DNA from 3 places in the Nocardia sp. NPDC050793 genome. Region 1 is predicted to be linked to each of the others. Evidence: riboswitches for the same ligand, from Rfam matches in the RefSeq annotation. Region 1 holds a riboswitch; each other region holds the start of a gene.
What was found. A riboswitch is a leader RNA that binds a small molecule or an ion and turns the genes downstream of it on or off. The one in region 1 is predicted to bind cobalamin.
Positions count from the first base shown of each region.

Region 1 (10,482 bases):
TCCGCGCCGGACTGACCTCCCGTCGCATCCAGCGCCTGCCCGGCGCTTTCAACCCGCTGGTGGCCACGGTGATCCAGCGGATCGGCTTCGAGGGCGTGTACGTCTCCGGCGCGGTGGTGTCGGCCGAATTGGCGCTGCCCGACATCGGTTTGACCACCCTGACCGAGGTGGTCGAGCGCGGTCGGCAGATCGCAAGGGTGACCGATCTGCCCGTGCTCATCGACGCCGACACCGGTTTCGGCGAGCCGATGAACGCCGCGCGCACGGTGACCATGCTCGAGGACGCGGGCCTGGCGGGCTGCCACATCGAGGACCAAGTCAACCCCAAGCGCTGCGGCCACCTCGACGGCAAGGCCGTTGTGCCGGTGGACGACATGGTGCGCAGGCTGCGCGCCGCCGTCTCGGCGCGCCGCGACCCCGGCTTCGTCATCTGCGCCAGGACCGACGCGCGCGGCACCGAAGGACTGGACGCAGCCATCGATCGCGCCAAGGCCTACGCCGACGCGGGCGCGGACCTGATCTTCACCGAGGCGCTGGCCGACGCGGCCGAGTTCGCGAAGTTCCGTGCCGCCGTGGATGTTCCGCTGCTTGCCAACATGACCGAGTTCGGCAAGTCCGAACTGCTCTCGGCGCGGACGCTGGAGGAGCTCGGCTACAACGCGGTGATCTACCCGGTGACCGCGCTGCGGCTGGCGATGTACGCGGTGGAACAGGGACTTGCCGAGGTCGCCGAGACCGGAACGCAATCCGGTCTGCTCGACCGCATGCAGCACCGCGCGCGGCTCTACGAACTTCTCGACTACCAGCGCTACAACGACTTCGACTCCGGAATATTCACCTTCACGCTGAGCGAGTGAACCATGACCGAGATCAGAAAGGGCCTGGCCGGGGTGGTGGTCGACACCACCACCGTCTCCAAGGTCGTGCCCGAGACCAATTCGCTGACCTACCGCGGCTACGCGGTCCAGGATCTGGCGGCGCACTGTAGCTTCGAGGAGGTCGCCTACCTGCTCTGGTACGGCGAACTTCCCGACGTCGCCCAACTCGAGCTGCTGTGCCAGCGTGAGCGCGCGCAGCGGCGGATCGACCGGTCGATTCTGTCGCTGATCGAGAAGATGCCCGACACCTGCCACCCGATGGACGTCGTCCGCACGGTGGTGAGTTACCTCGGTGCGGAGGACGCCGGCACCGACCCGGACGGTGTCGCCGCGCCGAAAGACCTGCTGGCCAGGGCATTACGGCTGACCGCTGTGTTGCCGACGGTCGTCGCCGCCGACATGCGCCGCCGCCGCGGCCTCGATCCCATCGCGCCGCACTCGCACCTCGGCTTCGCCGAGAACTTCCTGACCATGTGCTTCGGCGAGGTGCGGGACCAGCGGATCGTCCGCGCCTTCGAGGCGTCGCTGATCCTGTACGCCGAGCACGGTTTCAACGCCTCCACTTTCGCCGCCCGCGTGGTCACCTCCACCCGCTCCGATCTCTACAGCGCGGTCACCGCCGCGATCGGCGCGCTCAAGGGCCCGCTGCACGGCGGCGCCAACGAAGCCGTGATGCACACGATGCTGGAGATCGGCGAGCCGGAGCGCGCGGCGGACTGGTTGCGCGGCAAGCTCGCCGCCAAGCAGAAGGTGATGGGCTTCGGGCACCGCGTCTACAAGAACGGCGACTCCCGGGTGCCCACCATGAAGGCGGCGCTGGACGACGTGGCCGCGGTGACCGGCGGTGCGCGCTGGCTGCGGATGTACGACGAGCTGGAGCGAACTATGTTCGAGGCCACCGGCATCCGCCCGAACCTCGACTTCCCGGCCGGGCCCGCGTACTACTTGATGGGTTTCGACATCGAGATGTTCACGCCGATTTTCGTGCTGAGCCGCATCACCGGCTGGACCGCGCACATCGCCGAGCAGTCGGCGGCCAACGCGCTCATCCGTCCGCTGTCGGAGTACACGGGGGTGCCGCAGCGCGAGCTGCTCGTCGCGAGCGGGGTGGGGCAGCGATAGGAGTCATGGCCGGGCGAACTCCGCAACGGCCACGGCCGAGGCGGGGCTACACCTGCCACAAAGGTTTCGTACGCGCCACATAGGCACCGGCTATGTGGTGCGTGCAGAACGTGTGTGGGACGCCTCCGCGCGGCGCGAGCGCGGGCCGATCGGCGCAACCGCTGTTGAACCAAGCAATTGTTTGGTTGAATCGGTTGATCGACCCGATGCCCCGCCCGGCGCCAAGGAAGCGAGCGTTGCCATGACCGGTCCCGACGAACTCGTCCGCGCGATGTGCCAGAGCTGGTCTGATCCCGACCCCGATCGGATCAGCTCGTACTTCGCCGAAGACGCCGTCTACCACAACATTCCGATGGAGCCGATCGTCGGCCGCACCGCCATCCGCGATTTCATCGCCGGCTTCCTCACCACCTTCGACGCCATCGATTTCGACATCCACCACCAGGTGACCTCCGGCAACGTCGTCATGAACGAGCGCACCGACACCTTGCGCGGCAACGGCCGCGACACCCCACTGCCCGTCATGGGCGTCTTCGAAGTACACAACGGCGCCATCACCGCCTGGCGCGACTACTTCGACATGGCCGCCATCAACCGCGCCTTCGGCCTCCCGGGCTGAGGTCGATCCGACCTTGCGTCCGGCGCGCTCTTCCATGCGATGCGCGCGGAATCCGACTACGGCGGTGACGGGAGTGAGGCCGTCAGCCGGTCGCGGAGTGTGGGCCAGTCGAGGTGGGCCTGTTCGGCCCCGGGTACCGCCAGGAGTGCGGTGCCGCGCAACGTGGCGAGGGTGGTCAGCAACCATTCGTGGAAGCCGTCTCGCGCCGCAACCTCGGGAACGAGCTCGCCGGCCAGATCGCCGACGGCGGTAGTCGCGAGGTTCGCCAGCATGGCCGCAACGTCGGCGAGATCCGCATCGTTGCGGCCGACGGCGTACAGCTCGAGCAGTGCACGGCTTATCGGCAGGTTGTGGACCTCCCACAGCAAGTCGAGCAGTGCCTCGAACCGCCCGGCGCCCGGCGGCAACGGGCCGACCTCGGCCTGCACATCGGCCACGTAGCGTTCGACGATGCGCTCGAGAGCGGCCTTCACCAACGCGGCCTTCGTCGGGTAGTAGTGCTGCATCGCGCCCTGGCTGACACCGGCACGAGCGGCCACCGCTGCAGCGCTCAACGCGACGAACCCCTGCTCGACGAGCATCGATACCGTCGCCCCGAGCAGCCGATCCTGAGTCTCTGCTCGTCGTTCGGCTTGGCTTCGCCGTGGTGTCGTCTTGACTCTGGTCACAATCCACAAGGCTAGTACCCCACTTGCAAGTTGCTAACTTGTATCTTACCGTTTGCGCATGCCGTCCCCATCGAGCAATGCGCGAGGACTAGCGAACCGCGCCTTTCCGTCCCTCGCTTCCCTGGTCGTCCTCGGCGCCATGCTCACCGAGTCAGCGCTGCGGGATTTCCTGCTGGTGAACGTCGGCGTCCAGTTCGCCATCTTTGTCGGCGCTGCCTGCATCCCGGGGTGGCGCACTCTCCGGATGTCCTATGTCGACATCGCATGGCCATGGGGGCTCGTTGCCCTCGGCGTCCTGACGCTCGCGATGAGTGACAGATCCCCGCTCGCCATAGCTGTGGCCGTCGTCTTCCTGGTTATGGGCGGACGCATGGGTATCGCTGCACTGGTCCTCTGGCGCCACGGCGAACTCGACCGTGAGCTGCCGCGCTATCGGTTCCAGCGAAAGCGGTGGGCAAAGGCCACCCTGGGCAGCGAGCGGCTCGACATCGTAGCCGAGATCCTGGTCCAGGCATTCTCGAACATCACCGTCATGGCCGTACCGGCAGCGCTGGTGATCGCGATCGACGGTGCCGGAATGAGCGCAGTCGCAGCGGCAGGCATCATCTTGTGGGCGGTGTCGTGGGTACTGGAGTCGGTCGCCGACTTTCAGAAAATCCGTTTCGTCCGGTCGATGTCGAGGACGAATACGCGGGGGCATTGCGACGTCGGACTCTGGAAGTACAGCCGACACCCCAACTACTTCTTCCAGTGGATGCAGTGGAACGCGATCATCGTCCTGTGCTTGCCGGTGCTGCGCCGAGCATTCGACGAATTCACGCCCGTCGCGGCGATCGGCGCCAGCCTCGGGCTGTTCGCGCTGTCGGCGATCATGTACTGGTGTCTCGTGTACTACACCGGCGCTGTCCCGGCCGAGTACTACAGCGCGCAGAAGAGGCCGGGCTACCGCGACTACCAGGCACGGACCAACCGATTCATGCCCGGGTTCCGTCGCCACAGTGCTTCCGTTAGCGACACACTGTGAGCTGAGGGCGTCAACTTTCGGCTCGGCAGTGGCGCGACTTGGCGCCCAGATCTGCAGGGCATGCTCATCCCAGTACGCGTAGTACGACGACCGCCCGACGGGCGATGGATGGCGTCATAAGACCGGCGTTGACGATCAGCCGAAAATCGTTGTTGGCTGACCGGTGGAGATCACCTGCCGCACCGAGGATCTCCGCGGGGGGAACCGAACGGACGCGGCGCGCGTCGAACAAAGCAAGTGGGGAGCAAGGTTTCGTCGATGTGTGAGGAGGGGTGACATGGAAAGGTCGAGGTGTGTGCCGTCGTGGCGGCAAGGGGTGAGTCCCAGGGCGCGGGTGCGTCCGGTGCGGGAGGCGGGGGAGGCTTGCGAGAGTTACACGCCGAGAAAGCGGCGGCAGCAAGGGCGTCCGGCGGAGGGAGAGTGAGATCGCTTCTGGCCGAGAGGTGCAGCCGGGGGCCGGGGGAGGTCGAGTCCGCCGGGGGGCGGGTGAGATTCGGTGCACAGCGGCCGGGCCGCGCGGGAAGCGCGGCCCGGCCTTCGTGCTAGCGCACCGCCTTGGCCGCGGCCACCATGTTGCGCAGCGAGGCCTCCACCTCCACCGGTCCGCGGGTCTTCAGACCGCAGTCCGGGTTCACCCAGAGCCGCTCGGCGGGAACGGCTTTCAGCGCGGCGCGCAGCGAGGCGGTGATCTCCTCGACGCTCGGCACCCGTGGGGAGTGGATGTCGTAGACGCCAGGACCCACGCCCAGGTCGAAGCCCGCGGCGTTGAGGTCGTCGAGCACCTCCATGTGCGAGCGGGCCGCCTCGATGGAGGTCACGTCGGCGTCGAGCCCCGCGATCGCATCGATCACCTCACCGAACTCCGAATAGCACAGGTGGGTGTGGATCTGGGTGGCGTCGGAGACGCCGGAGGTCGCCAGGCGGAACGAGCCCACCGACCAGTCCAGGTACGCGGGCTGGTCGGCGGCGCGCAACGGGAGCAGCTCGCGTAGTGCGGGTTCGTCGACCTGGATGATGCGGATGCCCGCGGACTGGAGATCGACCGTCTCGTCCCGGATCGCCAGCGCCACCTGGCGCGCCGAATCGGCCAGCGGCTGGTCGTCGCGCACGAACGACCAGGCGAGAATGGTGACCGGCCCGGTCAGCATGCCCTTGACCGGCTTGTCGGTCAGCGACTGGGCGTAGGCGATCCAGTCCACCGTCATCGGTGTGCGGCGAGTGACGTCGCCGAACAGGATCGGCGGCCGCACGCAGCGGGTGCCGTAGGACTGCACCCAGCCGTTCTCGGTGGCGGCGAAACCGTCGAGCTGCTCGGCGAAGTACTGCACCATGTCGTTGCGCTCCGGCTCGCCGTGCACGAGCACGTCCAAGCCCAGCTTCTCCTGCAGCGCGACGACGTCCGCGATCTCGGAACGCATCCGGCGCACGTACTCGGTCTCATCGATCTCGCCCTTGCGCAGCGCCGCCCTGGCCAGTCGGATCTCCGAGGTCTGCGGGTAGGAGCCGATCGTGGTGGTGGGCAGCGAGGGCAGATCGAGCCGGTGCGCCTGCAGCGCGCGACGTTCGTCGGCGGGCGCGCGCCGGGTGGCATCCGGACCGAGCGCGTTGAGCCTGGCCCGCACCTGCGCATCGGAGAGCCGCGGGTCGGCGGTGCGCGACGCCGCGGCGGCGCGCGCGGCGGCGAGCTCGTCCGCGATGGCCTGGGTGCCCTGCGCCAAAGCCGTTGCCAGCAGACGCACTTCGGTCACCTTTTCGGCGCCGAAGGCCAGCCAGGAGCGCAGCCGCTCGTCCAGCCCGGTCTCGGGCGCCAGCGAATACGGCACGTGCAGCAGCGAGCAAGAGCTCGACACCGCCACCGACGACGCGCTGCCGAGCAGCGTGCCGAGGGTGGACAACGCGCGATCCAGGTCGGTGCGCCACACGTTGCGTCCGTCGACCACGCCTGCGACCAGCAGCTTGTCCGCCAGCGACGGCAGCGAGGCCACCGCGGACAGGTCCAGCGCCGAGGTGAAGTCCAGAGCGATGCCCTCGACGGCGGTGCCCGCCAGCGCCGGCAGCGCCTCGCCGGGCGTGCCGAAGTAAGTGGCGACCAGGATCGCGGGCCGCTCGCTCGCCTCGGCGAGCTCGGTGTAGGTGCGCCGCACCAGCTCGATCTCGGCCTCGGTGAGATCGGTGACCAGTACCGGCTCGTCGATCTGCACCCACGCCGCACCCGCGGCGGCCAGCTGCCGCAGCAGGTCGCGGTAGAGCGGCACCAGCTCGCCGAGCCGGTCGAGCGCCGCTCCGCCGGTGCTCTTTGCCAGCTTCAGGAAGGTGATCGGCCCGACCACCACCGGGCGCGCGGGTACGCCGAGTTCGAGCGCCTCGCGCAGTTCGTCGAGCAGCTTCTCCGGATGCAACGCGAAGGTCGTCTCCGCGCCGATCTCGGGAACGAGGTAGTGGTAGTTGGTGTCGAACCACTTGGTCATCTCCAGCGGCTCCACGGTGTCGGTGCCGCGGGCCGCCGCGAAGTACCGGTCGAGCGGATCGGCGATCCCGGCGACCCGGGTCGGCAGTGCGCCGAGCAGCACGGCGGTGTCGAGCACCTGGTCGTAGTAGGAGAAGGTGCCGACCGGGATCGAGTCGAGTCCGGCCGCCTGCAGCTCGGCGAACTGGGTGCGCCGCAGGTCGCGGGCGACGGCGTGCAGCTGCTCGGCGTCGATGCGCCCGGCCCAGTACGACTCGGTGGCGCGCTTCAACTCCCGGCGCGGTCCCACGCGCGGTAGCCCGGGAACCGTCGCGGTGAAAGGGGTGTGCTGAGAAACAGTCACGGTGTGCTCCAGTGCTTTTCAGGTCGTGAGCCATCGCCATGCGAGCACGCGGCGACCAGCCGACGTCGCGGGCAGCCGTGTGGAAACGGAGCCCGGAAAGTCAGCACTGGTGGTCCGCGCGCTCAATCCACGAGGCGGTGGCCGCCGGATACGGCGTATCCGGCACGGCTGGCAGGTCTTCGGACTCGCGGGCACCGGCTGCGGAGCTGTGCTCCCGCCGACCTACTTGCCGTCGCTTCCCAGGCGTGCGCCCAGTGCGTGATGACGGTGTTCGTTCCTGCTCACCGCTGCGGGACAGTCCCGGATTCCCACCGGGTTCCCTCTCGCCCGCCGCCCGGAGGACCGGGAACGGGTTTCGACTCCGGGCGCGCGACGTCGGGGCTCCATCTCGTCGGGCGCACTGGAGAACCAGCTGCGTTGTCCAGCATAAACGGGCGCCGGGGTATTCCGTGCGCACCCCCGGCTCCCCGCACCGACCGAGCGTGGCGGCGGTGAGATGTGACGCCAGGATGAACGCAACTTCGCAAGCCTGCTAGGTCCCGTTGTGAAGATTGCTGCGAAGGGGACTTCCCTGTCGGCGCTGTATCCGGGGCCGGGTACCTTGGTTCAATGTTCTCGAAAGTCTTGGTTGCCAATCGCGGCGAGATCGCCATCCGCGCCTTCCGCGCGGCCTACGAACTCGGCATCGGGACGGTCGCCGTTTTCCCATACGAGGACCGCAATTCGGTCCATCGTTTGAAGGCCGCGGAGTCCTATCAGATCGGGGAGCAGGGCCATCCGGTCCGCGCTTACCTCTCCATCGAGGCGATCATCGACGCGGCCAAGACCGCGGGCGCCGACGCCATCTACCCGGGGTACGGATTCCTCTCGGAGAACCCCGATTTGGCGGCGGCCTGCGCGCGCGAGGGCATCACCTTCATCGGTCCCACGGCCGAGGTACTGGAACTGGCGGGCAACAAGGCGCGCGCCATCGAGGCGGCACGGGCGGCCGGGCTTCCGGTGCTGAAGTCCAGCGCGCCGTCGGCGGACGTGGACGAACTGCTCGCCGCGTCAGCCGAACTCGAGTACCCGATCTTCGTCAAGGCGGTCGCGGGCGGCGGCGGTCGCGGCATGCGCCGGGTCGCGGCGCCCGAGCAGCTGCGCGAATCGATCGAGGCGGCGTCGCGCGAGGCCGAGTCCGCGTTCGGCGACCCGACCGTGTTCCTCGAGCAGGCGGTGGTGAACCCGCGCCACATCGAGGTACAGATCCTGGCCGACCAGCACGGCAACGTCATGCACCTGTTCGAGCGCGACTGTTCGGTGCAGCGCCGCCACCAGAAGGTGATCGAGCTGGCGCCCGCGCCCAACCTCGACCCGGCGCTGCGCGAACGCATCTGCGCCGACGCGGTGGCCTTCGCCCGCCAGATCGGCTACAGCTGTGCGGGCACCGTGGAGTTCCTGCTCGACGAGCGCGGCAACCACGTCTTCATCGAGATGAACCCGCGCATCCAGGTCGAGCACACGGTCACCGAGGAGATCACCGACGTCGACCTCGTGCAGTCGCAGCTGCGTATCGCGGCCGGGGAGACACTCGCCGACCTGGGCCTGAGCCAGGATTCCGTGGCCATTCGCGGCGCGGCGCTGCAGTGCCGCATCACCACCGAGGACCCGGCCAACGGCTTCCGCCCCGACACCGGGCGCATCACCGCCTACCGCACCCCCGGCGGCGCGGGCATCCGCCTGGACGGCGGCGCCAACCTCGGCGCGGAGATCGGCGCCTACTTCGATTCCATGCTGGTCAAGCTGACCTGCCGCGGCCGTGACCTGCCCGCCGCGGCGGCCAGGGCCCGGCGCGCGCTCGCGGAGTTCCGCATCCGCGGCGTCACCACCAACATCCCGTTCCTGCTCGCGGTGCTCGACGACCCCGACTTCAAGGTGGGCCGGGTCACCACCTCGTTCATCGACGAGCGCCCGCAGCTGCTGACGCTGCGCCAGTCCGCCGACCGCGGCACCAAGATCCTCGAGTACCTGGCCGACATCACCGTCAACAAGCCGCACGGTGAGCGGCCGACCACGGTCTACCCGCACGACAAGCTGCCCGCCATCGATCTGAGCGTGCCGCCGCCGGACGGCTCGCGGCAGCGGCTGCTTCGCCTCGGTCCGGAGGGTTTCGCGCAGGCGCTGCGCGAGCAGAAGGCGGTCGGCATCACCGACACCACCTTCCGCGACGCGCACCAGTCGCTGCTGGCCACCCGCGTGCGGTCCAACGGTCTGCTGCAGGTCGCCGGGCACGTCGCGCGGATGACCCCGGAGCTGCTCTCGGTCGAGTGCTGGGGCGGCGCGACCTACGACGTGGCGCTGCGCTTCCTCTACGAGGACCCGTGGGAGCGGCTGGCCGCGCTGCGTGAGGCGATCCCGAACATCTGCCTGCAGATGCTGCTGCGCGGGCGCAACACCGTCGGCTACACCCCGTACCCGGAGCAGGTGACCCGGTCGTTCGTCTCCGAGGCGACGGCCACCGGTATCGATATCTTCCGCATCTTCGACGCGCTCAACAACGTCGACCAGATGCGCCCCGCCATCGACGCCGTGCGCGAAACCGGCACCGCCATCGCCGAAGTCGCGATGAGCTACACCGGCGATCTGTCGAACCCGAACGAGAACCTCTACACCCTCGACTACTACCTCAAGCTGGCCGAGCAGATCGTGGACGCGGGCGCGCACGTGCTCGCGATCAAGGACATGGCAGGCCTGCTGCGCGCGCCCGCGGCCGCGACCCTGGTCACCGCGCTGCGCAGCAACTTCGATCTGCCGGTGCACGTGCACACCCACGACACCCCCGGCGGTCAGCTGGCCACCTACCTGGCCGCCTGGCAGGCGGGCGCCGACGCGGTGGACGGCGCGAGCGCGGCCATGGCGGGCACCACCAGTCAGCCCGCGCTGTCGGCGATCGTCGCCGCGGCGGCCAACAGCGAGTTCGACACCGGGCTGGATCTGCAGAACGTGTGCGATCTGGAGCCGTACTGGGAGGCGCTGCGAAAGGTGTACGCGCCCTTCGAGTCCGGGCTGCCCGCCCCGACCGGGCGCGTCTACACCCACGAGATCCCCGGCGGTCAGCTGTCGAACCTGCGCCAGCAGGCCATCGCGCTCGGCCTCGGCGATCGATTCGAGGAGGTCGAGGCCAAGTACGCCGCCGCCGACCGCCTGCTCGGTCGCCTGGTGAAGGTGACGCCGTCGTCGAAGGTCGTCGGCGACCTCGCGCTGGCACTGGTGGGCACCGGCGTCGACATCGAGGACTTCGCCGCCGATCCCGGCCGCTACGACATCCCCGACTCGGTGATCGGCTTCCTGCGCGGCGAACTCGGCACCCCGGCGGGCGGCT
Region 1 covers NZ_JBFAHG010000001.1:796,178-806,659, reverse strand. The annotation lists gene prpB (methylisocitrate lyase) at 1-857, shown strand, start outside; gene AB0H50_RS03640 (bifunctional 2-methylcitrate synthase/citrate synthase) at 861-2,000, shown strand; gene AB0H50_RS03635 (limonene-1,2-epoxide hydrolase family protein) at 2,242-2,619, shown strand; gene AB0H50_RS03630 (TetR/AcrR family transcriptional regulator) at 2,676-3,287, opposite strand; gene AB0H50_RS03625 (DUF1295 domain-containing protein) at 3,463-4,311, shown strand; gene metE (5-methyltetrahydropteroyltriglutamate--homocysteine S-methyltransferase) at 4,854-7,121, opposite strand; cobalamin riboswitch at 7,274-7,483, opposite strand; gene AB0H50_RS03615 (pyruvate carboxylase) at 7,731-10,482, shown strand, end outside.

Region 2 (10,482 bases), on a different contig from region 1:
TCCACGGCCAGCCGGACCATGGGTGTACCGCCGACCGCGACGAACGCCTTGGGCATGTTCTCACCCAAACGAACGCCGCGGCCGGCGGCAGGAACCAAGGCAACGACAGGACTGTCGCTGTCAGAGTTGTTCACGGTCAGGAAGCCGCTGCGAGAACCTCGTCGAGCAGCGTCTCGGCCTTGCCGTCATCGGTACCCTCGGCCAGCGCGAGTTCACCGACCAGGATCTGGCGGGCCTTCGCCAGCATGCGCTTCTCGCCGGCGGACAGCCCACGATCCTGCTCCCGACGCCACAGGTCGCGGACGACCTCGGCCACCTTGTTCACATCACCCGAGGCGAGCTTCTCCAGGTTGGCCTTGTAGCGACGGGACCAGTTGGTCGGCTCCTCGGTGTGCGGCGCGCGCAGCACCTGAAAGACCCGGTCGAGACCCTCCTGGCCGACGACGTCGCGCACGCCGACGTATTCGGCGTTCTCCGCGGGTACGCGAACGGTCAGATCGCCTTGGGCGACCTTCAGGACCAGATACTCTTTTTGCTCACCCTTGATGGTGCGAGTCTCGATTGCTTCGATCAGCGCCGCTCCGTGGTGGGGGTAAACGACGGTGTCTCCGACCTTAAAAATCATGTGTCCCGTGCCCCTTTCGATGTTCACAGTTTAACATGCGACTCGGTAACGGCGCGATCAACTGTGCAGGTCAGGGCCACAACGAGCGGACCGAGGGGGTTGACAGAACCCGGCCGTTGTGCATTACGTTGTGCCAGAACGAGTTATCCACCGGCGCCACCTCGGCCGTGTCCCGCCAGGCGCCCCGGCACTCGGCCCGCAACCGCACCCCCGGGCCACCGAACCGTTATGCAACGGATGCCGACCGTCCGCGGTGTCGCCCGGCCGAGATCCGGCCCGACCGACGGGTCCCCTGGGTCGACTACTACGCTGCCTAGTTACTACTCTCCGTAGCGGAGTGATCCCGGTCGACATGGAGGACAACCCGTGACTGCCCTGAAAGCTGTGACCGCCTCGTCGGTGGCGCGGAAGCCCCGTCTCATGGTGACTGTTGCCGCACTCGCCACGGGCGCCGCACTCGCCCTGTCCGGCTGCAGCGCGGGTCAGGTCTCCCAGACCGCGAACCAGGCCCCGGCCGTCAACGGCAACAACGCCGAGGTCGAGGACATCTCGCTGCGCAACGTGCACATCGTGTACCCGTCCGAGGGCTACACCAATGTCAAGGGCGGCAAGGCGCTCATCGCGCTGTCCATCGTGAACAACAGCGAGACGGTCACCGACGAGCTCACCAGCGTCACCACCGACCTCGGCCAGGTGAAGATCACCCCGCCGTCGGGTCAGTCCTCGGTGAAGCTGGAGCCGCAGCAGACCGTCGTCGCGGCGCCCGCCGAGCACGGCGGCAAGAGCGCGACCGACTCGCACGGCGCCGACAGCCACGGTTCGGACACCCACGGCGCGCAGCCGACCAAGCAGCAGACCGCCGATCCGGAGGCCAAGCCCGCCACCATCGAGATCACCGGTCTGACCAAGGACATCACCCCCGGCCTGACCTACACCGTCTCGTTCAACTTCAAGGAGAACGGCACCGTGCAGGTCCAGGTGCCGGTGGACGCGGGCACCGAGGCCGAGCGTCACGAGTCCGACAAGTCGGGCCCGGCCGAAGGCGGCGGCCACGGCGGCGGCCACTGAGCCGTCCGTCCGTCGCGGACTCCGAAAGGCTGTCGCACCCGGTGCGGCAGCCTTTTCCATACCCGCCGCGTCCGGCGCGGTTCTGTCGGGACCGGTACGTAAGGTGCGCCTGTGGCAAAGATTAAGCCGATCTTCCGGTGCTCCGCCTGCTCGCACGAGGTGGCGAAGTGGGTGGGCAAGTGCCCGGACTGCGGCGGGTGGGGCACCGTGGACGAGGTGGCCGTCTCGGCCGCGTCGGCGGCCGCGCCGGGCAGGCGCGCGATGCTGCCGAGCACCGCTGCGGCCCCGATCTCCACGATCGATTCGAAGGTCACCAAGGCAAGGCCGACCGGCGTCGGCGAGCTGGACCGGGTGCTCGGCGGCGGCGTGGTCGCGGGCTCGGTAGTGCTGCTTTCCGGCGAGCCCGGCGTCGGCAAGTCGACGCTGTTGCTCGAGGTCGCGCACCGGTGGGCCAAGCAGCGCGACGAGAAGTCGCTGTACGTGACCGCCGAGGAGTCCGCAGGACAGGTCCGGCTGCGCGCCGACCGCACCGGCGCGGTGCACGAGCGGGTGTACCTGGCGGCGGAGTCGGATCTGTCCATCGTGCTGGGACACATCGAGCAGGTGCGGCCGACGCTGCTGGTGGTCGACTCGGTGCAGACCATGCTCGCGCCGGACGTGGACGGTGTCATCGGCGGCGTCACCCAGGTGCGCGCGGTGACGGCGGCGCTCACCTCGCTGGCCAAGGCGAGCGGGATCGCCGTGCTGCTGGTGGGACACGTGACCAAGGACGGCAACGTGGCGGGACCGCGCACCCTGGAACACCTGGTGGACGTGGTGTTGCAGTTCGAGGGCGACAAGAACTCCACGCTGCGCATGGTGCGCGGCATCAAGAACCGCTTCGGCAGCGCCGACGAGGTCGGCTGTTTCGAGTTGCACGAGGACGGCATCGCGGGCGTCGACGACCCGTCGGGACTGTTCCTGCACCACCGCACCGATTCGGTGCCGGGCACCGCGGTCACCGTCGCGATGGACGGCAAACGGCCGCTGGTCGGCGAGGTGCAGGGCCTGACGGTGAAGACCGAGATCCCCGCGCCACGCCGCGCGGTCAGCGGACTCGACTACAACCGGGTCGCCATGGTGCTCGCGGTGCTGCAGAGTCGCGGCCGGGTCTTTCTCGGCAAGCACGACGTCTACGCGGCGACCGTCGGCGGGATGCGGCTGGTCGAGCCCGCCGCCGACCTGGCCATCGCGCTGGCCATCGCCAGCGCCGAATCCGACACCGCGCTGCCGCCCGGCTGGGTGATACTCGGCGAGGTCGGCCTGGCGGGCGAGGTACGCAAGGTGACCGGCTTGGCACGTAGGCTGGCCGAGGCGCAGCGCCTCGGGTTCACCACCGCGCTGGTGCCGCCAGGGCTGGAGCGAGTGAAGGGCGGGGGCATGAAGATTCACGAGGTGACCGACGTCGGCTCCGCACTGCGGATCAGCGGCCTGCGGGCGCGGCGGGCGCAACGGGCCGAGGCGGCCGAGTGATTCCGGGGCGGTGGGCGGCGTACCTGCTCGGCAAGCCGGCCCGCCTCGCGCCCCGTCCTCCGGTCCAGGTCGCCAGGAACCGGCTCGCCGAGGTCGTCACCAGGCTCGCGCCAGGCACGCCGCTGCGTGACGGACTGGAACGCATCCAGCGCGGCCGCACCGGCGGCCTGATCGTGCTCGGCTACGACGACGACGTCGAGCGCCTCTGCGACGGCGGCTTCGAGCTCGACGTCGAATTCGCGCCGACCCGATTGCGCGAGCTGTCGAAGATGGACGGCGCGGTGGTGCTCTCCACCGACGGCGCCCGAATCCTGCGCGCCAACGTGCATTTGGTGCCCGATCCGAACCTGCCGAGCGCGGAGTCCGGCACCCGGCATCGAGCCGCGGAGCGGACCGCCGCCCAGACCGGCCACCCAGTGATCGCGGTGAGCAAGTCGATGCGCACCGTGACGCTGTACGTCGACGACGTCCGCCACCTGGTCGAGCCATCGGCCACGATTCTGGGCAGGGCGAACCAGGCGCTCGGCACGTTGGAGCGCTACAAGACCCGGCTGGATCAGGTGTGCGGGCAGCTCTCCGAGAGCGAGATCGAGGATGTCGTCACGCTGCGCGACGCGTTGTCGGCGGCCCAGCGCCTGGAACTGGTGCGCCGCCTGGCCGAAGAGATCGAGCAGAGCGTGCTCGAACTCGGGGCCGACGGCCGCCAGCTGGCGCTGCAACTGGAGGATCTGGTCGGCGACAGCGCGTGGCTGCGCGAACTGCTCATCCGCGACTATCTGGCGAGCGAGCCTGCCGCTGCGGCGGTGGATCACGCGCTGGCGAGCCTGGACCTGCTCACCGACGCCGAACTGCTCGACCTCACCAATCTGGCTGCGCCGCTCGGCTATCCGAACACCATCGAGGCGCTGGACCTGCCGATGCGTCCGCGCGGCTACCGGGCGCTCACCCGGATTCCCCGGCTGCGCTTCACCCATATCGAATCGCTGGTCGACTCGTTCGGCTCGCTGCAGGGGTTGCTCGTGGCCACCGCGAGCGATCTGCAGTCCGTCGACGGGATCGGGGTGCCGAGGGCGCGGCAGATCCGCGAGGGGCTGACCCGGCTCGCCGACCCGGGTGTGGAGAATTCGTTCGACAGGGGCCGGTGAACCGGCTCAGGCGATATTGAACGGCTCGGCCGCGCTGCGCACCGAACCCAGTTGCGCGACAACCGAATACGGCCCCGGCGGGACCGGGACCCGCTCGCCGGCGCAATTCGGCTGCGAGGTGGAGCCGGACCAGGTGACCTGAAACGCGGCCTGTTCACCGCGATTCATGTTGCGCACGTCGGGCTGACCGTCCGGGTAGCAATCGGTACTCGACCACAGCCTGCGGCTGCCGTCGAGGGTGTACACCGAGATCTGCTGCAGCCCGGAGCCGACGTCGCGGGAACAGGTCACCGAGGAGATGTTGGTGATCACGATGCCGAACACCGGCTGCTCGCCCGCCTTGTAGGTGGGCTGCTCGACGGTCACCTTCACCGCGAGCGATTGATCGGGACACTGCGCCGCCGCCGCGGGAATCGCGCTCGGCACCGGGCTTGCCGAAGACTTCGGCGCGTCCGCGGCCGAGGACTTGGCCGGGTCGCCCGGCTTCTTCACCGACGAAGTCGAACTCGACGCGGCCTGCTTGGCGTCACCGGGCGAGCCGCCACCGCGGACGGCCATCACCACCAGCCAAATCACCAGCGCGAGCGCCACGACCAGGATCCCGATGGCGAAAACGCGACGTCGCCAGTAGATCTCCGGAGGCAGCGGTCCAGTCGGTTCCAGCACGATTCAAACTTACGGGCAGCATCGGGCGCGGTGTCTCAGGACCTCGGCGTGTCGGATGGGACGACGCCATGGTGCCGGGTGTATGGCACCCGGCACGCTGGGGAAACTCCGCACTGAACCGGTTCAGACGACCTCGCCGATGTTGCCGACGACACGCTGCAACCTGACTTGCCCTTCGGCCAGTTTGTAAGTGACGCAGGCGATGGCGAGCTCGCCGGTCGCGACCCGCTGGGAAACGATCATCGACCGTTGCATCAGCAGCCTGCTCGTCTCGACGACGTGCCTGGCCTCCATCTCGTCCACGCTGGACAGGCCCTCGCGGCGGCCGATCAGGATGGAGGGCGAGACCTTCTCGACGACGCTGCGGATGAATCCGCCGGGCACCTCGCCGCCGTCGAGCGCGTCGATGGTCGCTTTCACCGCGCCGCAGCTGTCGTGTCCGAGCACCACGATCAGCGGTACGTTCAGCACCTGCACGCCGTATTCGATGGAGCCGAGCACCGAGCTGTCCACCACGTGGCCCGCGGTGCGCACGACGAACATGTCGCCGAGCCCTTGGTCGAAGATCAACTCCGCCGCCACGCGCGAGTCGCCGCAACCGAACACGATGGCGGAAGGATGCTGACCGCCGACGAGCTTCGCCCGGTCGGCGGCCCCTTGACTAGGATGCAACAGCGTGCCGTTGACGAAACGCTCGTTGCCCTCGCGGAGGGACTTCCAGGCGCTGATCGGGTTGGAATCAGACATACCGACCATTGTGCACAACGCAATCGCTACCAGCGAGTCTGTTTCGTTACGGGTCGGCAAATATGGACTGGCCGCCGACTGGCGGAGACGGTGAGGGCAATGCGTAGCGGCACTGGTCGAGGCACCTCGGCCCGGCAACAAATCGGCGATCGCGGCATCGACCCCGACGCGCTGCTGGACTGGTACGGCGAGACCGCCCGCGACCTGCCGTGGCGACGTCCTGGCGTCACCGCGTGGCAGATCTTGATGAGCGAGATCATGCTGCAGCAGACGCCGGTCGTGCGGGTCGAGCCGATCTGGCTGGAGTGGGTGGCGCGCTGGCCGGTGCCGTCGGCGATGGCAGCGTCCTCCCAGGCCGAGGTGCTGCGCGCGTGGGGCAAGCTCGGCTATCCGCGGCGTGCGCTGCGGCTGCACGAGTGCGCGCGGGTGCTCGCCGCCGAACACGGCGACGAGGTCCCCGCCGACGTGGACGTGCTGCTCGGGTTGCCCGGCATCGGCGCGTACACGGCGCGGGCGGTCGCCTGCTTCGCCTACGGCCAGCGCGTCCCGGTGGTGGACACCAATGTGCGCAGGGTGGTCGCGCGCGCCGTGCACGGCCGCGCCGAGGCAGGCAACCCCGCCGCGCGCGACCTGGCCGAGACCGAGGCGCTGCTGCCCGCGAAGATCGACCGCGCCGCAAGGTTTTCCGCGGCGCTGATGGAACTCGGCGCGACGGTGTGCACCGCGCGCACGCCCGACTGTGCGCGATGCCCGCTGCCGGTCTGCGCGTGGGTGACCGCGGGCCGTCCGGTGTCGGAGATGGTGCGCCGCACCCAGAAGTACGAGGGCACCGACCGCCAGGCGCGCGGCCGCCTGCTCGACGTGCTGCGCGCCGCGAGCGGACCGGTGGAACGGGGGCGCCTCGACCTGGCCTGGACCCGTGATCCCGGCCAGCGCGACCGGGCGCTCGACTCGCTGCTGATCGACGGGTTGATCGAGCAGACGGCCGACGGGCTGTTCGCGCTCGCGGGCGAGGGAGATCGTTAGCGGCGCCGCCGGTCGCGGCGCAGCTCAGTCCAGAACCCGGCCGAGGAAGCGCTCCACCTCGGCGCGGTAGCGCTCCGGCTGGTCGTCGTGGACCAGATGCCCGGCGTCCGGGATCAGCACATACTCCGCGTTCGGGTTGGTCGCGGCCATCTCCCGCATCTGCCCGGCCGGTGTGATGGTGCGCTCACCCTCGATGAGCAGCACCGGAACGCGCACCGCCCGCCACTGCTCCCAGAAATGGCGGGTGCCCCACTCTTCGGAGATGTCGCGAAAAGTCGCGACCGAGCCGTGCAGGCGGTATCCGTCGGGGCCGTGCTCGAACGAGTTCAGGAAGTAGCGCCCGGCGACCGGACCGAAGTACTCGAGCACCGAATCGGCGTCCGGAAACGGCTGCGGCCAGGCTTCGATCATGGCGGCCCAGTCGGCGGCGGTACGCCCGGTGAAATCGGGGGCGATGTCCTCGACCACCAGCGCGCGCACCCGTTCCGGATACTGCGCGGCGAAGACCCAGCCGTGCAGCGCGCCCATCGAATGGCCGATGACCACCATCGGCTCGGTGACCCGCTCGGTGGCTTCGGCGAGATCGGCGACGAACGCCTCGGTGGTCAGCTCCTGCGGCGCGGGGCGGCCGTGGCCCGCCGCGTCGAAGGTGTAGACGTGCCCGTGGCGGCGCAGCCAATCGAGCTGTTCGCCCCAGGTGCGCGCGCTGCCCATCAACCCGTGCAGCAGCAGGATCGGCACGCCTGCTCCGCCTTCGTCGTACCACATCGGCTCGATTGTGCCCCCGGGCTCGTCCGGGCGCGCGACCGACCGCACGCGGGCGACGTATTGTCGAGGTCATGGCTGTTGTGAAGATCAACGCGATCGAGGTCCCCGAAGGCGCAGGACCCGAGCTGGAGAAGCGCTTCGCGCACCGCGCGCACGCGGTGGAGAACTCGCCCGGCTTCCTCGGCTTCCAGTTGCTGCGCCCGGTCGCGGGCGAGAACCGGTATTTCGTGGTGACCCAGTGGGATTCCGAGGAATCCTTCGCCGCATGGCGGGACGGTCCAGCGCGCGCCGCGCACGCGGGCAGCGGCGACAAGAAGCCGGTCGCCACCGGCGCTTCGCTGCTCGAATTCGAGGTCGTCCTGGACGTCGCGGCCAAGTCCGCGTCCTGAGCCGAGCGGGTAACGACTCGCCCACACCGTGGTCAACAGCTTTCGATCGTGTTGACGACGGGCGCACGATGGTGTCACAGTTCGAGGTGACCAAGCGAGGGTGATGCGGTAATTCCGGTGTGATTCCGGAGCGGTCGCGCCACTGTATTCCACGCATCGAGTCCGTTTCCGGCCGTGCAGGCCGGGGCGGGTCGCGGTGCCGGAAAGCCAGACACCGGCACCGTCGCACCACCATCTCACGGGACGCGAAAGCGTTTCGCCGGACGCGAAGTCCGGTTGGGACGTATCCCTAGGAGGACTCGAATGGCCATCGCGCATACACCGAGCCGGGCAACCGAATCCCTGGCAACCGTGCTCGTCACGGTAGGTGTCGTTCTTCTCGCACTGCTCACGCTGTACCTGGTCGGCTTCGATCAGGGCGCCATCTCGCGCAGCGGGATGTTCATGCACGAGCTGATGCATGACGGACGGCACTTGCTGGGTGTTCCGTGCCACTGAATCAACCCACCCTGCCGAGCCCCCTGGCCGGCTCACTCAAAACCCTGCTGCTGCGCGGCCTGCTCGCCGGTCTGATCGCCGGCCTGCTGGCCGCCACGGTGGGATATTTCGTCGGCGAACCCAAGGTCGACGCCGCCATCGCCATCGAGGAGGCGAACGCGGCCACCGAGGATTCGCACCACGCTCCTGACGAACCCGCCTCGGGCCACTCCCACGGTGACGGGGAGGAGCCGCTGGTCGGCCGGCCCGGACAGAAGTTCGGCCAGTTCCTCGCCCTCGGCCTCAGCGGTCTCGCCTTCGGCGCGATCTTCGCTTCGGTCGCGCATTTCGCGCGGCGTCACACCGGCCTGTCCGGTCCGAAACTGGCGATCGGGCTCGGTGTCGCGGGCTGGGCCGCGATCGTCGCGGTGCCGTTCTTCAAATACCCGGCGAACCCGCCCGCGGTCGGCGATCCGGAGACCATCAACGACCGCACCCTGCTGTGGGTGGCCTCGGTGCTGCTCGGCCTCGCGGCCGTCGGCGCCGCGGTGTATGCGTACAAGCTGCTGCGGGGACAGCTGGACACCGTCCGGCTGATCGCTGGTGCGGCCGCGTTCGTGCTGATCACCACGCTGGGCTACGTCCTGCTGCCCGGCGTCGACGAGGTGGCCGCCGACTTCCCGCCGAGCCTGCTGTGGCAGTTCCGGGTCGCGTCGCTGGCCGTCTCCGCCACGCTGTGGGCGGCGCTCGGTCTCGGTTTCGCGGCGCTCACCGAGTTCGCGCAGCGCACTGGCACCCCGGTACGGGGCGAGGTTGCTACCGCGGGCTGATCCGCGTCCAGAAGATCAGGGGCAGTGTCGGTTTCATGACCGGCACTGCCCTTTCTCGTTCCGCCCGCACTTCCGATGCACCGCGTTCGGTGATGCTGGCAGCCGCGGCTTTCGTCGTAGCACTGCTCGCCGGGGCAGGCGAGGCGTTGGCACGGGTGGCGATGACGCTCGAACGCTCCGACGCCGACCTCTCGGGCCTCGCCCTCGGGTTGGCCGTGCGCGGCGCGATCTACCTGTTCGTGTTCGCCGTCGTGGTGCGAATGACGCGCGGCGACCGGATGGCCCGGCTCGCACTCGCGCTCGGCCTCGGCGTTCTCGGTCTGGCCTCGCTGCTCGTGGAACCGCTGACGTCGCTCGCCGCCGACGGGCTCGACCTGTCCGTCACCCCGAGCTCGCTCGCGCTGGGAAGCCTGCGCACGATCCACGTGCTCGCCGTGCTCGTCGCGATTCCGGCCATGTACGCATCCGGCGCTCGCGAGTACTTCGCCCGCCGCGCGACCCCATGACTCCCCGCACTCCACGCCGGAAGCGAGAAGTGCGGAGAATCAAGCGGTCACGCCAGGGCGGCGTCCAGGCTGATGGTGTCGACGCCGGCCAGCGCCTTGGAGACCGGGCAGCCCGCCTTGGCGGCCTCAGCCGCGGCCAGGAAGCCGTCGGCGTCCAGGCCGGAGACCCGGCCGCGGACGGTCAGCTTGATCGCGTTGATGCGGAAGCCGCCCGCCGGGTCAGGGCCGAGGGTGACGTCGGCGGTCACGTCGAGGCTCTCCGGAGTGCCGCCCGCGTTGCCGATCTGCGCCGAGAGCGCCATGGCGTAGCAGGAGGAGTGCGCGGCCGCGATCAGCTCCTCGGGGCTGGTGGTGCCATCGGCCGACTCGGCGGAGCGCTTCGGGAACGACACGTCGTACTTGCCGACGCCCGAACTGGTCAGCTCGACCTGACCGGAGCCGTCCTGGAGGCCACCGGTCCATGCGGTGCGCGCGGTACGTGTTGGCATCATTGTCCTTTCACCAAGTGAGCCGAACTCGTGCAGCTAGAACCTACCCGCACACACCGATCGCGGGCACCGCTTCGGCGGGCGAGCCGTCAGACGATCGCGCCGAGCTTCCTGTCGAGCTGCTCGAGCACCTGCGGCCAGGCTTCGCGGTGCCGGTCTCTGGCCGCCTCGCTGGCAAACCCGGCGTGACGCAGGCGAAGCCGGATGCCGCGCGGCTGTTTGACGAACTGCACGC
Region 2 covers NZ_JBFAHG010000021.1:5,259-15,740, forward strand. The annotation lists gene ispD (2-C-methyl-D-erythritol 4-phosphate cytidylyltransferase) at 1-134, opposite strand, end outside; gene carD (RNA polymerase-binding transcription factor CarD) at 137-625, opposite strand; gene AB0H50_RS35145 (hypothetical protein) at 992-1,693, shown strand; gene radA (DNA repair protein RadA) at 1,805-3,205, shown strand; gene disA (DNA integrity scanning diadenylate cyclase DisA) at 3,229-4,350, shown strand; gene AB0H50_RS35160 (hypothetical protein) at 4,357-5,016, opposite strand; gene AB0H50_RS35165 (carbonic anhydrase) at 5,140-5,763, opposite strand; gene AB0H50_RS35170 (A/G-specific adenine glycosylase) at 5,863-6,789, shown strand; gene AB0H50_RS35175 (alpha/beta hydrolase) at 6,814-7,557, opposite strand; gene mhuD (mycobilin-forming heme oxygenase MhuD) at 7,629-7,946, shown strand; cobalamin riboswitch at 8,001-8,184, shown strand; gene AB0H50_RS35185 (CbtB-domain containing protein) at 8,250-8,444, shown strand; gene AB0H50_RS35190 (CbtA family protein) at 8,435-9,253, shown strand; gene AB0H50_RS35195 (hypothetical protein) at 9,289-9,759, shown strand; gene AB0H50_RS35200 (OsmC family peroxiredoxin) at 9,807-10,247, opposite strand; gene AB0H50_RS35205 (SRPBCC domain-containing protein) at 10,337-10,482, opposite strand, start outside.
Region 2: it holds a riboswitch for cobalamin, as region 1 does, so the genes downstream of both, AB0H50_RS35185 (CbtB-domain containing protein) here and metE (5-methyltetrahydropteroyltriglutamate--homocysteine S-methyltransferase) in region 1, are expected to answer to the same signal.

Region 3 (10,482 bases), on a different contig from region 1:
AGTGGTTCCTCATCCGCGCCATCGACCCGCCCGAGACCGAGCTACCGCCGCGGCACGAAGTATTGCTGGCCCGAGGACCTTTCACGGTCGAGGAGGAGTCCCGCCTGCTGGCGAGCCGTCGTATCGATGTGCTCGTGACCAAGGACAGCGGCGGCGATCGGACCGAGGCCAAACTGGCCGCGGCCCGCGCGGCGCGTCTGCCGGTGGTCGTGATCGATCGGCCGCCGCTGCCCGCGGGGGCCGAGGTTGTCGAAACGGTGGCCGAAGCCTGGAAATGGTTGCGGGCCAAGGCATCCGGCGCGCCATGATCAGCGCCCGAGCAGCGCGGGCAGCCGATCGAACCAGGCGAGTACCGCGCGCTCGTAGCCGATGCCGAAATCCAGGGTGGCCCGCTGGTGCGGCCGGAGGGGATCGCAGTCCCGCGTCAGGTAACGATCGAGGCGGCGCTGGTGCACCTCGCGGTTGGCCGCGATGAGCCGGTCGAGGTGCTCGGCGTCGAGGTGGTCCCCGAAGGACATGGTGAGCAGCAGCGGCACCCGGATGGTCTCGGCGCCGGGATCGCGGGTGACCCACTCGAGAAACGCCTCCCGGCCCGCGTCGGTGATCCGGTAGGGCGTGCGCTCGCGCGCGCCGGTCTCGCCCTTCACCACCAGTCCCGCCGTGTCCATGGCTGCCAGCTCGCGGTACACCTGGCTCTGCGTGATCGTCCAGAAATCGCCGATCCGGTCCTGCGCGATCGTCACCAGGTCCCAGCCGGACATCGGACCCTCGTGCAGGAAACCGAGCAGCGACGCGGCCGTCGAATTCAACGGCTTACGCCGGATGGTCGTCGTCACCGAACGCTCCCTTCATCGACGTTCCATAGTGGAATGTTAGCGCAACGATCCCGCTGTCGGTTCTCGGGTCGTCATTCGCTCTGTCGTGTGGCGCCCGGTCCGGGTATGCGTCGGAGCAGGTGGTCGAGCAGTTCGGTCGCCGCCTCGTTGGTGTGAACCCCGGCCACCATACTCTGGGTGAGCGCTGCGGCGGCGAGCACGATCAGGGTGGCGTCGCGCTCGGCGTCGGCCGAATCGCCGGTCCGGCGGAGCTGATCGGCGACAGCCGTGACCAGCCCGCGGCTACCACAACCCGCGCGTCACGCCCGGTGGTAGCGCCGCGAGGTGAAGACGCGAGTGCCGTGCGCGGTGTCGACCGCGGCGGTGGTGGACGCGCCGATGATCAGCAGGGTGCGCATGTCCACGTCGGCCGGATCGAGATCGGCGAGCGACACCACCCGCACCGACTCGGCCGGTCCGCCGACATCGCGGCCGAGCACCACCGGAGTGCCGGGCTTGCGGTGCTCCAGCAGCAGATCGCGCATCGCGCCGACCTGCCAGGTGCGCTGCGAGGACGCCGGGTTGTAGATCGCGATCGCCATATCGGCCGCGGCGACCGCCGAAAGACGTTGCGCGACAACCTCCCACGGCTTGAGCCGGTCGGAGAGCGAGATCATCGCGTAGTCGTGTCCGAGCGGCGCGCCGACCCGGCTGGCCACGGCATTGGCCGCGGTGAGGCCGGGCAGCACCCGCACCGGCACGTCCTGCCACTGCGGATCGGCGGATTCCTCCAGCACCGCGGCCGCCATCGCGAACACGCCAGGATCGCCCGAGGAGACCACCGCGACCTTGGCGCCGCGTTTCGCCAGATCCAAAGCCATGGCGGCGCGTTCGGACTCCACGCGGTTGTCGCTGGCGTGCCTGCGCTGGCCCGGGCGGTGCGGCACGCGATCGATGTAGGTGGTGTAGCCGACCAGATCGGTGGCGGCGGCCAGCACCTCGCGCACCTCCGGCGTCGTCCAGTCCGCCGCGCCGGGGCCGAGACCGACGACGACCACCTCGCCGGGCGAATTCGCTTCCGCCGGAACAGCTGTCGAGTTCGAGGCCGTATCGCCGGTCGCCGCGGCGATCCGGGGCAGCGGCGTGGTCGGCCGCGGGCCTGGCACCAGCGTGATCGAGAAGTACGGCACGTCGGCGTCGTTCACCTCGGCGGCGGTGCGCACCTTCTCGCGGTCGGTGCTCGCCCGCTCCACGTAGTAGGCGTCGTCGAGCCGCCCCGCGTCCGAGAGCGCCTGCCGCACACCCGGATAGGTGCGTCCGAGCTTCATGATGGCGGCGGCGTCGGTGTCGCGCAGGCGGCGGGTGAGCTCCTCGGTCGGCATGGTGCCGGGGAGCACGGTCAGCACCTGTTCGCCCTCCACCAGCGGGGTGCCCAGCGCCGCCGATGCCGCGCTCACGGAGGTGATGCCGGGAATGATCTCGGCGTCGAAGCGGTCGGCCAGCCTGCGGTGCATGTGCATGTAGGAGCTGTAGAACAGCGGATCTCCGGCGGCGAGCAGGGCGACCGACCGGCCCGCCGAAAGGTGCGCGGCCAGCCGTTCGGCGGCCTGTTCGTAGAACTCGTCGATCGCGCCCTGGTATCCGCCGGGATGATCGGTGGTTTCCGTCGTGACCGGGTAGACGAGGTGTTCCTCGAGCTGGCCCTGGCGCATGTAGGGCGCGGCGATGCTGCGGGAGATGCTGCGGCCGTGCCGCGCGGAGTGGAAGGCGATCACGTCGGCGGCCGCGATGACGCGCGCCGCCTTCACCGTCACCAGCTCGGGGTCGCCCGGCCCGAGCCCGACGCCCCACAGTTTGCCCGCTGTACTCATTCCGCTTCGCTCGCAATCGCATTCAGTGCCGACGCGGTGATGGCGCTGCCGCCGCGCCTGCCGCGCACCGTCAGGTATTCGACGCCGCCGTAGGCGGCAAGCGCGTCCTTGGACTCGGCGGCGCCGACGAAGCCGACCGGAATGCCGAGGATCGCGGCCGGGCGCGGGGCGCCCGCGTCGAGCATGTCCAATAGGTGAAAGAGCGCGGTCGGTGCGTTGCCGATGGCGACCACCGCGCCGTCGAGCCGGTCGCGCCACAGCTCGAGCGCCGCGGCCGAGCGGGTATTGCCCAGTGCCGCGGCCAATTCCGGCACGCGGGGGTCGGCCAGGGTGCAGATCACCTCGTTGTCGGCGGGCAGCCGTTTGCGCGTCACGCCGGAGGCGACCATGGTGGCGTCGCAGAGGATCGGCGCGCCCGCGTGCAGCGCCGCCCGCGCGGCCGCGACGACACCGGGGGAGAAGGCGATGTCCTCGGTCAGATCCACCTGTCCGCAGCCGTGGATCATGCGGACGACCACCCGCGCCACGTCCGCCGGGAACGCGCTCAGGTCCGCTTCCGCGCGGATCGTCGCGAACGACTGCCGATAGATCTCGGCCCCGTCGGTGAGGTAGCTGGTGCGCACGTCGGACATGGGGACCACCTTATGGGGCGCCCGAACGGACCTCGCCGACAGCCCGCGCGCGGCGGAGCCGCTCCTCGGCCGGTCGCGGGTCAGGTGCGCGGTCGTTCGAGGATGCGGGACATGACGATCGCGCTGCGGGTGCGCCCGACGCGCGCGTTCTCCCTGATGCGTTCCACGGTCGACTCGATCTCGGCCATGTCGGTGGCCATCACATGCACCAGCGCGTCGGCCTCGCCCGCGATCGTCCAGACGCCCACCACCTGCGGGATCGGCTCCAGGCTTCGGCGCAGCTCGGCCGGGGTGATGTTGTCGCGGTAGTACACCTCCACGTAGGCCTCGGTGGTCCAGCCGAGCGCCGCCGGGTTCACCAGCGCCGTGAAGCCGGTGATCTGCCCGCTGGCGACCATGCGGTCCACCCGGCGCTTGACCGCGGGCGCGGAGAGACCGACCGCGGAGCCGATCTCCTGGAAGGACGCGCGGGCCGAGCGCAGCAGATGGCCGAGGATCCGGCGGTCGGTATCGTCCACGTCACATCACCTTCCGCTCGGCACAACGATTCGCCGTACACACGGCGATCTGCGCAATGATTCGGCATTCCTGACGCAATGGTAGGCCGTTTACCTTCGGATCAGCCGAATCCGCGCCTGACCTCGGGAGCCCACGATGACATCGGTAGCTACCCTCCAGACCACCGAGCCAGCCCCGGCACGCCGACCCGTGCCGCGCCGGTTCGTGATGTGTCGCCCCGACCATTTCGACGTCCGGTACTCGATCAACCCCTGGATGGACCCGGACGCCCCGGTGAACCGCGCACTGGCGCTCGCCCAATGGGACGCCTTGCGCGAGACCTTCGAGCGCCACGGTCACCGGGTCGACGTGGTTCCCGGTGAGCCAGGGCTTCCCGACATGGTGTTCGCCGCCAACAGTGGCCTCGCCGTCGGCGACCGGATCATGTCGGCGCGCTTCACCCATCCCGAACGCGCCGCCGAGGGCCCCGCCTTCCACCGCTGGTTCACCGGACGCGGCGGCGTCGAGGTCGTGGCGGCGGCGGAACTCAACGAGGGCGAGGGCGATTTCGCCTTGGTCGGCGGACGCTTCCTGGCGGGCACCGGTTTCCGCAGCTCCGCCGCGGCCCACCGCGAGGTCGAGTTGCACTTCGAAATCCCGGTGATCTCACTGGAATTGGTGGACCCGCGCTTCTACCACCTGGACACCGTCCTGATGGTCCTCGACGACGCCACCATCGCCTACTACCCGCCCGCCTTCGACGAAACCAGCCGCACCCTCCTCACCGGCCTGTTTCCCGATGCCATCGAGGCGACCGCCGCCGACGCCGCGGTCCTCGGCCTGAACGGCGTCTCGGACGGCTACCACGTCTTTCTCAGCCCGCAAGCCACCGACCTCGCCGCCGCCCTCCGCGCCCGCGGCTACCTCCCGGTCCCGGTGGACGTCTCGGAACTGTTGAAGGCGGGCGGCGGGATCAAGTGCTGCACCTTGGAGTTGCATTGACCTCGAGTGGTAGCCGCATGTCTCAGTCGAGGCGATAGCCGCCGGGGGTCGCCACCACGTCGGTGACGACGCCGCGCGGGCGGCCGCAGCGGCGGTCGCAGCCGGACCAGTGCTGGCGGCCCGCGACCGTGACGTCCCCGGCGGGGATGATCTGCTCGCGCGCGGTCTCGGCCGCCGCGCCTTCGGACAGGACGCGGCCGGATTCGACGGCGGCGGTGACGTCGGCGCGCACGTCCGTGAGCGACTTCGCGCAGCCGGGCTGTCCCGCGCAGGCGCTGACGTGCAGCCAGGGGGAGTCGGCGTCGAAGATCAACCCCATCGGGGCCAGCACGCGCACCACCTGCTCGGCGGCCCATTCGTCGAGGTCGGCGATGACCAGGCTGCGCCACGGTGTGACGATCACCGGACGTTCGACGGCCGCGACGAACTCGGCGACCCTGGCGTCGAGCGCACCGAGCCGCACGCCGGCGCCGAGCGCGACCATGCCGTCGTCCTGGTTCAGCCAGCCGATCGGAACATCCTGGGCGGCAACGATTTCCATGCGCTCGGTGCCGGGAGTCAGGCCGAGCGACTCGATGATGCGGGCCGGGCCGTCCGCGATCTCGTGCAGCCGCCACTGACCCGAGCTCACCTCGAGGAAACCCTCCGCGGCGGCCAGCGCTGTATCGACGGCCTCCGCTCCGGTGACGCGGACGCCGGTATCGGTCCCCGCCAGCAGCAGCGCGAACTCGTCGGGACCGACCGCGTGGACGCCGATGTCGCCGCCCAGCGTGCTGACGTCGCCGCGCCCGTCGTCGAGCGTGAACAGCACCCGCCCCGGCAGTTTCGCCAACCGGGGCGTCGCGCACAGCCGGGCATCGAGGTCGCCGATCAGCCCGCGCACGTCCGCGAGCCCGCCGACCCGCCCGGACAGCGGCGAGGCCACGATATTGCGCACCCGCTCGTGCGTCCGGCTCGGCAGCAATCCGGCCGCGGTCGCGCGCGCGGTCAGCTCCGCGGCGTCGCGCACTTGCCGCAGCTGGAGATTGCCACGGGAGGTGAGTTCGATCGCGCCGTCGCCGAGTTCGCTCGCCGCGGCGGCCAAGGCCAGCACCTGTTCCGGCGTGAGGTGTCCGCCGGGCACCCGGATGCGGGCGAGCGGTCCGTCGGCGGCCTGATGGAGCCGGAGCACACCGGGGCAGGAATCGGGGGCGGTTCGGGTCATAGCTCCCTCAGCCTACGTGCGCGATCAGGTCGTGAGACCGCGCGTCCGTGCGCTGCTTCACCGAGCGCGGTGACCCCGCGATCGATAGGGCCGCGGCAAGACCCGCACCTCGGCAGCTACGACCTCGGCGTCGAGCGCACGCCCGCGGGCTGGCGCGTCAACAAGTTCCACTACCTGCTGAAGGTCGTCGACGGCAACGCCGACCTGTCCTGAACCGGGGGTACGGCGGTCCGCACCGGGCCGGGTAGCATCGGCGTGCTCGGCGGGCGACGAGGAAACCGGTGCAATTCCGGTGCGGTCGCGCCACTGTGAACAGCCAGACCCTCTCCGGCGAGCACCACACCCGATGGGCGCGTCACCCGAGGAAGGTCACCCGTGATCCTGCTGCTGTCCACGTCCGACACCGATCTGCTCAGCGCGCGCGCCAGCGGCGCGGACTACCGGCTGGGCAATCCCGCCCGCCTGCTGGTCGACGACCTACCCGGGCTGCTGGACGGGGCGGATCTCGTGGTCGTCCGCATTCTCGGCGGCAAACGCGCCTGGGAGGACGGGCTCGCCGCGCTGCGCGACAGCGGCGTACCGATGGTCGCGCTCGGCGGCGAGATCGCGCCGGACGCCGAGCTGATGGAATGCTCGACGGTGCCCGGCGGCGTCGCGGCCGACGCGCACAACTATCTGGCCGCGGGCGGCCCGGAGAACCTGCGGCAGCTGCACAACTTCCTGTCCGATACGGTCTTGCTCACCGGCCACGGCTTCACGCCGCCGGTGCAGCTGCCGAGCTGGGGCGAGCTGGATCGCGAGGCCCGGTTCCCGGCGCCCGTCGCCGGTGTGCCGACCGTAGCGGTGATCTACTACCGCGCCCAGCATCTGGCGGGCAACACCGGCTATATCGACGCACTGTGCGCAGCGATCGAGGACGCGGGCGCGCGACCGCTGCCGCTGTACTGCGCCTCGCTGCGCACCGCCGAGCCCGAGCTGCTGGCCACATTGCGTCAGGCGGACGCGCTGGTCGTCACCGTGCTCGCCGCGGGCGGCACCAAACCGGCGACCGCGTCGGCGGGCGGCGACGACGAGGCGTGGGACGTCGGCGCGCTCGCCGACCTGGACGTGCCGATCCTGCAGGGCCTGTGCCTGACCAGCGGCCGCGCCCAGTGGGAGGACAACGACGACGGTCTCTCGCCGCTGGACGTCGCGACCCAGGTGGCGGTGCCGGAATTCGATGGCCGCATCATCACGGTGCCGTTCTCGTTCAAGGAGTTCGACGCCGACGGCCTGTCCACCTATGTCCCCGATCCGGAGCGGGCCGCGCGGGTCGCGGGCATCGCGACACGCTACGCGCGGCTGCGCCACATTCCGGCCGCCGAGAAGCGGCTGGCCGTCGTGCTCTCCGCCTATCCCACCAAGCACGCCCGCATCGGCAACGCCGTCGGCCTCGACACGCCCGCGAGCGCCATCCGGCTGCTCACCGAATTGCGTTCCGCCGGTTATGATCTCGGCGACCAGGGCGAGGTGCCCGGCCTCGAGGAGCGCGATGGCGACGCGCTCATCCACACGCTCATCGCGGCCGGCGGGCAGGACCCCGACTGGCTCACCGCCGAACAGTTGGAGGGCAACCCGATTCGCATCGGCGCCGCCGCCTACACCGCGTGGTTCGACACCCTGCCCGAGGACCTGCGCGAGGCCGTCGTCGAGGCATGGGGCCCGCCGCCGGGCGAGCTGTACGTCGACCGTTCGGCCGATCCGAAAGGCGAAATCGTCATCGCCGCACTGCGTTTCGGCAATGTGGTGCTGATGGTGCAGCCGCCGCGTGGGTTCGGCGAGAACCCGGTCGCGATCTACCACGATCCCGACCTGCCGCCAAGCCACCACTACCTTGCCGCCTACCGCTGGCTGGCGGCGCCCCAGGCGGCGGGCGGTTTCGGCGCGGACGCCATGGTGCATCTCGGTAAGCACGGCAACCTGGAGTGGCTGCCGGGCAAGACCCTCGGCATGTCGGCCTCGTGCGGCACCGACGCGGCGCTCGGCGATCTGCCGCTGATCTACCCATTCCTGGTCAACGACCCCGGTGAAGGCACCCAGGCCAAGCGTCGCGCGCACGCGACCCTGGTCGACCACCTCATCCCGCCCATGGCGCGCGCCGAAAGTTACGGCGACATCTCGCGATTGGAGCAACTGCTCGACGAGCACGCCAACATCTCCGCGCTCGACCCGGCCAAGCTGCCCGCCATCCGCCAGCAGATCTGGACGCTGATGCGCGCGGCCAAGATGGACCACGACCTCGGGCTCGCCGAACGCCCGGACGAGGAGTCCTTCGACGACATGCTGCTGCACGTCGACGGCTGGCTGTGCGAGATCAAGGACGTCCAGATCCGCGACGGACTGCACGTTCTCGGCCAGGCGCCCGCGGGCGACGGCGAGCTCGACCTGGTGCTGGCGATGTTGCGCGCCCGGCAGCTGTGGGGCGGCGAGGTGTCGGTGCCCGGTCTGCGAGAGGCGTTGGGGCTGAACGAATCCGGCGGTGAGGCCCGTGAGCGGGTCGACCTGATCGAGGGCAGGGCGCGCGAGCTGCTCGGCGCGTTGCAGGCCGCCGACTGGTCGGTCGACGCGATCGACGGACTGGTCGCGGAGTTCGCAGACACCCTGGCGCCTTCGGGTGCGGCGGCTGTCGGCGGCGCGGAGCCCGGTACGGCCGGCGCGGTGCGAGCCGTGCTGCGTTTCGCCGCCACCGAAGTGGTGCCGCGCTTGCGGCAGACGGGCGTCGAGATCGAGCGGGTGCTGCACGCCTTGAACGGCGGGTTCGTCCCTGCGGGACCGAGCGGCTCGCCGCTGCGCGGCCTGATCAACGTGCTGCCCACCGGCCGCAATTTCTACTCGGTCGATCCGAAGGCGGTGCCGTCGCGGCTGGCCTGGGAGACCGGTCAGGCCATGGCCGAGTCGCTGGTCGAACGCTATCGGGCCGATCACGGCGAATACCCGCGTTCGGTAGGGCTTTCGGTGTGGGGCACCTCGGCCATGCGCACCTCCGGCGACGACATCGCCGAGGTACTCGCGCTGCTCGGGGTACGCCCGGTGTGGGACGAGGCCAGCCGACGCGTCACCACACTCGAGGTGATCCCGCTGCCCGAACTCGGCAGGCCGCGCATCGATGTGACCGTGCGCATCAGCGGATTCTTCCGCGACGCCTTCCCGCACGTGCTCGCCCTGCTCGACGACGCCGTCCGGCTGGTGGCCGAACTGGACGAGCCCGCCGAATCGAATTACGTTCGCGCGCACGCCCAGTCGGATCTCGCCGAGCACGGCGACGCGCGCCGCGCCACCACCCGGATCTTCGGCTCCAAGCCCGGCACCTACGGCGCGGGCTTGCTTCAGCTCATCGATTCCAAGAGCTGGCGCACCGACGACGACCTCGCGCAGGTCTACACCGCCTGGGGCGGTTACGCCTACGGCCGCGATCTCGACGGCGCCCCCGCGGCGGACGACATGCGCTCTGCCTATCGCCGAATCACGGTGGCCGCCAAGAACACCGACACTCGCGAACACGACATCGCCGACTCCGACGACTACTTCCAATACCACGGCGGCATGGTCGCCACCGTGCGCGCGCTCACGGGTAAGAATCCGGAGGCCTACATCGGCGACAGCACCCGGCCCGACGCGGTGCGCACCAGGACGCTGTCCGAGGAGACCTCACGCGTGTTCCGTGCGCGCGTGGTCAACCCACGCTGGCTGGAGGCGATGCGCAGGCACGGTTACAAGGGCGCGTTCGAGATGGCGGCGACCGTCGACTACCTGTTCGGCTACGACGCCACCACCGACGTTGTCGCCGACTGGATGTACGAAAAGCTCACCGAGAGTTACGTTTTCGACGACGTGAACCGCAAGTTCATGGAGCAGTCCAACCCGTGGGCGCTGCACGGCATCACCGAACGGCTGCTGGAGGCAGCCGAGCGCGGCATGTGGGCCGCACCCGAGCCGGAGACGCTCGACCGGTTGCGCCAGGTGTACCTGGAGACCGAAGGCGAACTCGAGTAGCTCGGCCTCGCGCGGGCGGGCCCGGTTATGATCGGTTCCGCCCGCCGCCCATTCCGCGGTATGCCATCGCAAAACGACGCCTCGGTTTCTATTGTGCCGCATGTCGTTTCGTTCTTGTTATCGGGTACAACGGCGTGCAAATGCTATCGGCCCGAATTGGCAACCCCCCAATTTCATGGCCGATTCGCTGATCTTGCAACACAATTCGGTCTCGTCACTCTATCGACACCGAGAGTGCCTATGGCGCATCATTATCGATGTCCTGAAAGCCGATTCTCGGGGCACTCAATATTCGGATCGGCCGGATGATGGAGACTCATCATGATCAAAAAGTTGATAGCGGCCGCGGTGCTGACTGTTGCCGCGACCACCGGCATCGCCACCGCGACCGCAAACGGTTCGCCCGGCGGCGTGCTGGCGGGGGTGGA
Region 3 covers NZ_JBFAHG010000008.1:17,149-27,630, forward strand. The annotation lists gene AB0H50_RS25165 (cobalt-precorrin-6A reductase) at 1-308, shown strand, start outside; gene AB0H50_RS25170 (PadR family transcriptional regulator) at 309-836, opposite strand; gene AB0H50_RS25175 (precorrin-2 C(20)-methyltransferase) at 1,136-2,686, opposite strand; gene AB0H50_RS25180 (precorrin-8X methylmutase) at 2,683-3,318, opposite strand; gene AB0H50_RS25185 (Lrp/AsnC family transcriptional regulator) at 3,399-3,836, opposite strand; gene ddaH (dimethylargininase) at 3,973-4,818, shown strand; gene cobG (precorrin-3B synthase) at 4,841-6,022, opposite strand; gene AB0H50_RS25200 (hypothetical protein) at 6,092-6,235, shown strand; cobalamin riboswitch at 6,242-6,369, shown strand; gene cobN (cobaltochelatase subunit CobN) at 6,398-10,054, shown strand; gene AB0H50_RS25210 (hypothetical protein) at 10,376-10,482, shown strand, end outside.
Region 3: it holds a riboswitch for cobalamin, as region 1 does, so the genes downstream of both, cobN (cobaltochelatase subunit CobN) here and metE (5-methyltetrahydropteroyltriglutamate--homocysteine S-methyltransferase) in region 1, are expected to answer to the same signal.